2 regions of the Kitasatospora sp. NPDC127116 genome follow, and region 2 is predicted to be linked to the other one. Evidence: riboswitches for the same ligand, from Rfam matches in the RefSeq annotation. Region 2 holds a riboswitch; the other holds the start of a gene.

Region 1 (4,204 bases), on a different contig from region 2:
GCGCGCCAACCAGCACAACGACGGCGGCTGGAACTACAGCAAGGCCGCCGGCGACCCGACCGCGCTCGCCCAGGGCAGCGACATCGACATGACCGGTGCCGCCATGGCCTCCCTGTGTGTCGGCGGCGTCCCGGGCACCGACGCCGCGATCGTGGCCGCGAAGAACTTCCTCAAGGGCAAGCTCGCCTCCTCCGGCGCCTTCAACGCCATGTTCGGCGTCAACACCGACTCCAACGGCTGGGCCGTGTCCGGCCTCAACGCCTGCGGCATCAACCCCCAGGGCACCGACTTCACCAGCGGCACCGGCAAGACCCCGGTCGACTTCCTCGTCGCCCAGCAGTTCAAGCCCGGTGGCGGCTTCAAGTACCTGCCCACCGACACCTCCCCGTCCCCGTACGCCTCCGTCGACGGCCTGCGCGCCGTCGCCGGCGCCGGGTTCACCGCCACCCCGCCGGCGCCGACCACCGCGGGCGAACCCGCCTGGGCCGCCACCACCGGCTTCACCGCGGGTACGGCCGCCCGGCTCGCACTGGTCGTCGACGACGGCACCAGCAACCTCAAGGTCTGCGCCGTCACCCTCACCCCCACCGGCACCACCACGACCCTCGGCGACGTCCTCGACGCGGCGGCCACCGCCACTCCGAGCGGCTGCGTCACCTCCGTCACCCCGTCCACCGGCGGCGGCACCGTCACCGCGCTCAACGGCACCGCGAACAGCGGCTCCTCCACCTGGAAGGTCGGCCTGGACGGCGCCACCGCCACCGCCGCCACCCGGGCCGCCACCGTCCACCTCGGCGACACCGTCTCGCTGAGCTACGGCAGCTGATCCACCGACAGGGCGAAGCCGCGGCGGCAGTCCCGCGGCGGCCGTGCGTGCTCGGCTGCGGCGGTCGGCAGCGTACTGCTGCACGACCACCTCGTCCGGCGCCGGCGGGCACCTCACGCCCGACCCCTGTGCCCCGGCCTCCCTCGTCGGGGAGGCCGGGGCGTCGACGTGTACGGGCAGGCGGGTCAGGGAGCGGTGATGCCGGGTTGGGCGCCGGCACCGAAGGACCAGCCCTCGACGTCGCCGGGGGCCGGGTTGTAGCTGCCCGCGCCGAGGCCGCTGTACGACCAGGGGCCGCCGTGCTGGGCGTGCCAGTACGACCAGTAGGCGCTGCCGGTGGGGTTGGTGCAGGTTGTCGGCAGGCTGTTGACGGTGCAGACGAAACCCGGGAAGCGCGGGTGGAAGGCGTAGCTGAATCCGGCGCCGGTCAGCGCGGCCAGGCCGCTGGCCGGGTCGCCGAGCGCACAGCCGGTCTGGATGCCGCCGCCGACAGCGGTGAAGTCGACCACGACCGTGACGCCGGTGGTCCCGCCGCAAGCGGCGGCCCGAGCCTGCGGGGCCTGGACGGCGGAGACGCCGAGCAGACCGGCGGTGAGGGCGGCGGCCGCGGCGATCGAGCCGAGCGTACGGCGGACCGGGCGCGCCGGAGTGAGGGTGTCGCTCATCGGTGAACTCCTCCTGGTTTCGGGCGTGTTCAGTACGCGGCCGGGGCCGGGCAGGCCAGGGTGGGCGCGTCCGGGCGGGCCCCGGCGGCGGAGAGCGTGGCGAGCGGGGTGCCGGCGAGGCCGAGGACGGCCTGCGCGGTGGCCCGGGCGCCGTTGCCCGCGTTGAAGCCGGAGGCGTCGTAGGCGACCGCACCGCGCACGGCAGGGTCGGCCGAGCAGCCCTGCTGGAACTTCACCAGCCGGCTCCAGCCCTTGAGGCCGGCGCCGAAGCGCCCGCCGGCCAGCAGCGCCTGGGTGGCGAGGCCGGTGGTGTTGGCGTTGGACGTGGTCGCCCCGGCGGCCGCGAACCCGCCGTCGGCGTTCTGGTGCGCGGCCAGCCAGCCGAGGCCCCCGTTCGCCTTTGCGGTGCGGCCGGTGGCGGCGAGGGCCTGGACGGCGAGCGCGGTGGCGTCCGGGTCGCCGGTGCAGGTCGCCTGGCCGAAGGAGACGGGGAAGCCGCCGTCCGCGCACTGGCTGTTGGCGAGGTAGTCCACGGCCGCCGCCGGGGCGTCACCGGGCGTGCGGTGCAGGGCGATCAGGGCCAGCGACTGGCCGAAGGCGTTGCTGTAGTCGCCCCACTGCGAGCGGTCCGAGAAGCGGCCCTCGGCGGTCTGGAGCGAGCGCAGCCGGGCCGGCAGATCGACGCCACCGAAGGACGCCGCGTTCCCGCCGCGCACCTCGACGGCGAGCAGCAGCTTGGCCGTCGCGCCCGCGTAGGCCTCGGTGGTGCCGTCGCCGAGGTAGCCGCCGATGACCTCGGGCTTCGCCAGCCAGGCGGTGGCCTTCGCGGCGGCCTCGTCGGAGCTGTGCGAGGCCGCGAAGGCCAGCACGGCGTCGATGGTCAGGCCCTGGTCGGGGTAGGCGGTGCCGTTGAACACGGACTCGAAGTGGTCACCGTCGACGAGCTGCCGGGCCAGCCAACCGCCGGCGGCGGCGTCGGGACGGACCGTCGGCGACGAGGTCGCGGCGGCGGGAGCGGCATGGGCGGTGGCCGCCGCCGGGAACAGGGTGGCGAGGGCGAGGGCGGGTATCGCGAGCGGGCCGAGGGAGCGGCGAACGGCGGGCATGGGCTGCCTTTCCGGGCCCGCGCGCAGGGGCCCGGAAGGCGTCGGCGAGCGCCGAGGGGCCAGCGGGCTCCGGCCCGCAGACCACGACGGGAGGAGGGGTGACACACCTCCGCCGACGGGTACTCGGGCTCGCCGCCGACGCGGGGTCGGCGGCCTACCGTTGCGGGTCAGCGCCGGATTCGAACCGGACTTCCCCCATCGGCGGAGTCACAACATGACGGCCCATCATGGCGATGCCCCGAACAGCGGGTCAAGAGACCCCGGGCCCGAATCCCCGTTGAACAGTGGCCTCGTCATCACCGAGCCGAGGCCGACGAGGCCGACGAGGCCGGCCAGGCCGACGACCTGATCACCACCGACGACGGGGCCGTCCGGTTCGCAGTGAGGCTCGCCCTTGGTCCAGGCCTCATGACGCTTGAGCGGGGCGGGTGAGGGCGTGCCAGCCGCTGTAGCCCCCGAGGAGGTCGGAGACCTCGGCGAGACCGTGGTGGCGCAGCAGGCTGGCGGCGATGGAGGAGCGGTGGCCGCTGGCGCAGTGGACGACGAGGGGGCGGTCGGTGGGGATCTCGTCGAGGCGGCCCGGGAGTTCGGTCAGGGGGATGTGCACGGATCCTTCGATGGAGCCGGTTTCGCGCTCACCGCAGGTGCGCACGTCCAGGACGGTGGGGGGCTGCGCGTCGGTGAGGGCGGTACGGAGCTGGTCGGCGGTGAGGCGGCCGGCGGGGGCGACCTCGTCGGCGAGGGCGGGCAGGGCGTTGCCGGGGTTGCGCAGGTAACCGGCGATGCGGTCGAAGCCGATGCGGGCGAGGCGGGTGACGACCTCGCCCTCGCGGTCCTGCGGGGCGATGATCGCGATGCTGCTGTCGGGGGTGAGGACGGTGCCGGCCTGTTCGGCGAAGCGGCCGTCGACGGGGACGTTGATGGCGCCGCGGATGTGTCCCGCGCCGAAGTCCTGGGGGCTGCGGGCGTCGAGGACGACGGCGCCCGCGTTACGGGCCTCCTTGAAGCCCTCGGGGCACAGCGGGCGGGCTGCGTTCGCGGGATCGAGCAGCGGGCGGTCCTTCCGGTTGAGGGCGGCGTCGTGGCCGAAGTAGGCGGGGGCGGTGGACTGGCCGGCGGTGACGATGCGGACGAAGGTGTCCTGGTCCATGGGCCGGCAGGCGTAGTTGGTCAGTCGCTGCGCCCCGATGGTGGACTGGCGGTCGGCGGAGAGGTTCTTGCCGCAGGCCGAGCCGGCACCGTGGGCGGGGAAGACGAGGGTCTCGTCGGGCAGAGCGAGCAGCTTGCGGTGGACGCTGTCGTAGAGCATCGCGCCGAGTTCGGCGGCGGTGACGCCGGCCGAGGCGAGCAGGTCGGGGCGGCCGACATCGCCGATGAACAGCGCGTCGCCGGTGAGCACACCGTACGGGACGGTGTCGTCGGGCTGCTCGAAGACCAGGATGCTGATCGACTCGGGTGTGTGGCCGGGGGTTTCGAGGACCTGGACGGTGACGTCGCCGAGTTCGATCCGCTCACCGTCGGTGAGCTTGCGGATGGGGTACTCGGTCTCGGCGCGGTGACCGTAGCCGATCCAGGCGCCGGTGCGGGCGGCGAGTTCGAGGTGGCCG
Region 2 (4,204 bases):
CGGCGATCTCGTGCTCGTCCTTGACCACCCGCAGCCGCTCGACCGTCTGGGCGAGGTCCACCAGCCGGGCCCCCTCGGTCAGGCCCCCCACCGCCCGGTGCCGGGTGACGGTCAGGTCGTGCTCCTCCACCGCCAGTCCCGACACCCCGGACCGCGCGGCGACGGCCGCGACGGCCAGCGCGGAGTCCGACCCGGCCGCCACCGGCAGCCGGGTGACGTCCGGGGCGATCAGGTGCTCCCCGGAGTCGTCCGGCGGCAGATCGTCCGGCAGCGCGAGCAGCGCCCGCTCCCTGGTCAGCAGCAGGCTCGCCCCGCAGGGCGCGCAGCCCGTCAGGTACCGCACGTTCGCCGCGCGGGTGATCAGCGCCGCATCGGCCCCGGCCGCACTGCAGTGCTCCCTCACCCGCTCCCGCCGCCCCGCGTACGCATCCGCCATGCGTCGAGCCTACGAACCCCCGGCCCGAAGCGCCCGCCGAGCACCCCCGGCAGAACCCCCAATACCCCTTGCGCGCCCCCCTGCGCGACCGCGGCACCGTCCCCCTCGGGCCCTCACCCCGCCCCCCACGCAGCGTGCCGCCGAGGGGGCCCCGCACCCCCGGCGGCCCCTCGGACCCCTACCGGTCGCTACGCTCCGTCACGGATATGTCACTTCCGGTCGTGTGCGAGTGCGACCCGGTCGCCGGCCGGCACGTCGACTTCCGTGAGGAGCGCCGGCCCGGGGCGCACCAGGCCCCCCGGAACGCGCACGGCGCCTCCCCACCGCGGGGAGGCGCCGTTCCGGCGTGCGCGGGCAGGCCGCCGCTCGCGGCCGGGTGGCTCAGGAGCCCTCGGGCGTCCAGCGCTTCTCGACCCCGGCGAGCTTCCAGTACCCGATCGCGATCGCCCAGACGACCACGAACAGCCCGGCGATGGCGTAGCCGACGTTGTCCAGTGAGATGTCGGCGATGAAGCCGGTGACCGGGTCGGTCAGATCGAGCTTCTCGTGCAGCACCCCGACCAGCTCGATGGTGCCGATGACGAAGGCCACCGCGATCGACAGACCGGTGATGGTCAGGTTGTAGTACACCTTCCGCACCGGGTTGGCGAAGGCCCACTGGTACGCGAAGTTCATGAACGTCCCGTCCAGGGTGTCGAACAGGCTCATCCCGGCCGCGAACAGCAGCGGCAGGCAGACGATCGCGTACCAGGGCAGCCCGGAGGCGGCGCCCGAGCCGGCCATCACCATCAGGGTGACCTCGGTCGCGGTGTCGAAGCCCAGCCCCAGCACCATGCCCACCGGGAACATCTGCCCGGGCCGGGTGATCGAACGGGTCGCCCGGTTCAGCACCCGGGCCATGAAGCCGCGCGAGTCGAGGTGGGCCTCCAGCTCCTTCTCGTCGAACTTCCCGGCCCGCATCGATCGGAACACCCTGAGGATGCCGAGCAGCGCCGCCAGGTTGAGCGCGCCGATCAGGTAGAGGAACACGCCGGAGGTGGTCGTCCCGATCACGCCGAGCCACTTGTGGGTGGCCGACTCGTCGTCCATCAGGGTGTTCGCCAGCTGCGCGCCGCCCGCCACCAGGGCGGCCATCAGCACCACCATCGAGGAGTGCCCGAGGGCGAACCAGAAGCCCACCGAGACCGGCCGCTTGCCGTCCGCCATCAGCTTTCTGGTGGTGTTGTCGATCACCGCGATGTGGTCGGCGTCGAAGGCGTGCCGCATCCCGAGGGTGTACGCGGTGATACCCAGGCCCACCCCGAAGACCTGGGTACCGACCGCGTACTTCTCGGGTGCGACCAGGAAGATCAGCGTGCCGAAGGCCACCACGTGCATGGCCACGATCACCGCCATCAGCCCGGCGGTACGGACGGTGTCCTCGCGCCGCCACTGGAAGCTGGGCAGCGCGGAGGGGGCCGGTTCGGCCCCGGCGGCAACGGTTTCGGGCAGGGTCATCTGCGGATCACGCTCCAGCACCTCGTGGAAAACCTCGTGAGATGCCGTGGCCGGTCTCCTGGCTGACGGGACACCCGCACCCGCCTTCCCAAGCGCACGAGGCGCCCAGTGGCTCCATGGGTACGGACGACGTTCCTCCGCGGACGGAGGAACGACCCGATCACAGTGGCGAGGGCCGCTCCGGGCTGGGACCCCTGAGGGTCCGTCACCGGTCTTCCCGAGCACCACGGCGGGGAACACCGTAGGGGTCACGCCCCGACCCGTGCAAGGTTGCGCACCTGCGCAGGTGTCCAGGATCACAGACCGCCGCCTGCGAGAATGTCCGCATGCATCTCGTACCGGCCGACCGCGCGGGCCACCGCACCATCGACGGGCACCGGGTCTGCGAGGCCATCGCCGCGATCGGCGACCCGGCCCACGTCCGGTCCTGGGCCGAGCGGTTCTCCCTGCTCGCCGACCCCGGCCGGCTCGCCCTGCTGCTCGCCCTCCACCGGGCCGGGCCGCTCGCCGTCACCGACCTCGCGGTCGCCACCGGCATGCGCGACCCCGCCGTCTCCCAGGCCCTGCGGCTGCTCCGCACGGCCGGCGTGGTCACCGGCGACCGGGACGGACGCGTGGTGCGCTACCAGCTCGTGGACGAGGCCATGCGCCCCCTCCTCGACGAGTGCGCCGCCGGTGAACACCACGAGCCCACCGCGGCCACGGGCTGACCCACTGGCCCGGCCCCGGAACCGCGCCGCGGCCGGAGCGGATGAGTACGATCATGACGTGCCGTCCCGCCCCCACGCCTGGCCCGCCGACCGGTGGAACACCCGACCGGTCAGGGCCCGCGTGCTGGCGGTCGCCCGCACCCTCACCTCGGCCACCCGGGTCCTGGACGTCCTGACCCTGCTGAACCCGGACGGCATCGACCGGTACTTCACCGTCAACCCCGGCTCCGCCTTCGCCGACCGCGCCCTGGACGAGTACCTGCACGGCCTGCCCGGCTTCACCGTGCTGGACTGGGAGGACGCCGTCAGCCGCCGCTTCGACCTGGCCGTCGCCTGCGCCGTCCACTCCTCCATGCACCGGCTGGACGCCCGCCTCGTCGTCCTCCCGCACGGCGTCGGCTACAACCGGCTGGTCACCGAGTCCACCGGCGACACGGTCACCGCCGCCGGTCTGTCCCGCAACGAACTCACCCACCGCGGACGGGTGTTCGTGGACGTCCTCGGCCTCTCCCACCCCGAGCAGCTGGACCGGCTGCGGGTCTCCTGCCCCGAGGCGCTGGACGTCGCCCGGGTGGTCGGCGACCCCTGCTTCGACCGGATGCTCGGCAGCCGGCGCTCCCGCGACGGCTACCGCGCCGCACTCGGCGCCACCGGCGGCCGACGGCTCGTCGTCGTCAGCTCCACCTGGAGCGAGCACTCCTTGTTCGGCCGCCGCCCGGACCTCCCCCGGCGGCTGGTCCGCCGGCTCCCCGCCGACGAGTACACGGTCGCCGTCGTCCTGCACCCCAACGTGTGGAGCCGCCACGACCCCGAGGCGCTGCTCGACGACGCCCGCCGGATGGGCCTGCGCCTGATCCCGCCCCACCAGGGCTGGCAGGCCGCGCTCGTCGCCGCCGACTGCGTGATCGGCGACCACGGCTCGGTCACCGTCTACGGCGCCGCCCTGAACCACCGCACCCTGCTCGTCGCCACCGGCGCCGCCGAACTCGACCCCCGCTCCCCCGGCTACGCCTTCGGCCAGGCAGCGCCCGTCCTCGACCCGGACGGGGACCTCGCCGCCCAGGTCGAACAGGCCCTCGCCCGGGACCCGGCCGACCTGAGCGCGATCACCGACCGCTCGCTCGCCCACCGCGGCGAATCCGCCCGGCTGCTGCGCCCGCTGCTGCACTCCTTCCTGGCCGGGCTGGACGAGCCCGGGGACGAACCGGCCCTGCCGCCCTACCCCAGGCCGGCCCCGTGCCCCGGCACCGTCGACCGGCCCACCGCCTACGACGTCGAGGGCCGGAGCGAGGGCACCGAGGTCAGCCTGCGGCGCTACCCCTTCGACCCGCACGACCACGCCCCGCGCGGCTTCCACGCCCTCACCGACGAGCACCCGGGCGACGCCCTGCGCTACACCGCCGAGGTCCTGGCCCGCACCGAGGTGCACGCCGAACGCCCCGCCGCCCGCTGGCTCGCCGACTCCGCCGCCGAACTCCCCGGCCTCGCCGTCGCGGTGGCCGCCCTCGGCCCGGCCCGCCACCTGCTCCGACTGCGCGCCGGCCTGCTGCTGGAGGCCCGC

Evidence for each region. Region 2 has a riboswitch for cobalamin ahead of ACFVHV_RS13065 (HoxN/HupN/NixA family nickel/cobalt transporter). Riboswitches for the same ligand answer to the same signal wherever they lie in the genome.
Region 1: linked by a shared signal. The riboswitch ahead of ACFVHV_RS26695 (peptidase) and the one ahead of ACFVHV_RS13065 (HoxN/HupN/NixA family nickel/cobalt transporter) in region 2 are both predicted to bind cobalamin.

What each region holds. Positions count from the first base shown of each region.
Region 1 is NZ_JBHXTL010000073.1:28,074-32,277, forward strand. Features, by position in the region: gene ACFVHV_RS26685 (hypothetical protein) at 1-826, shown strand, start outside; gene ACFVHV_RS26690 (flagellar hook-length control protein FliK) at 1,012-1,491, opposite strand; gene ACFVHV_RS26695 (peptidase) at 1,521-2,597, opposite strand; cobalamin riboswitch at 2,694-2,815, opposite strand; gene ACFVHV_RS26700 (rhodanese-like domain-containing protein) at 3,004-4,204, opposite strand, start outside.
Region 2 is NZ_JBHXTL010000025.1:19,349-23,552, forward strand. Features, by position in the region: gene ACFVHV_RS13060 (aminopeptidase P family protein) at 1-436, opposite strand, end outside; gene ACFVHV_RS13065 (HoxN/HupN/NixA family nickel/cobalt transporter) at 818-1,933, opposite strand; cobalamin riboswitch at 1,964-2,177, opposite strand; gene ACFVHV_RS13070 (metalloregulator ArsR/SmtB family transcription factor) at 2,260-2,643, shown strand; gene ACFVHV_RS13075 (hypothetical protein) at 2,702-4,204, shown strand, end outside.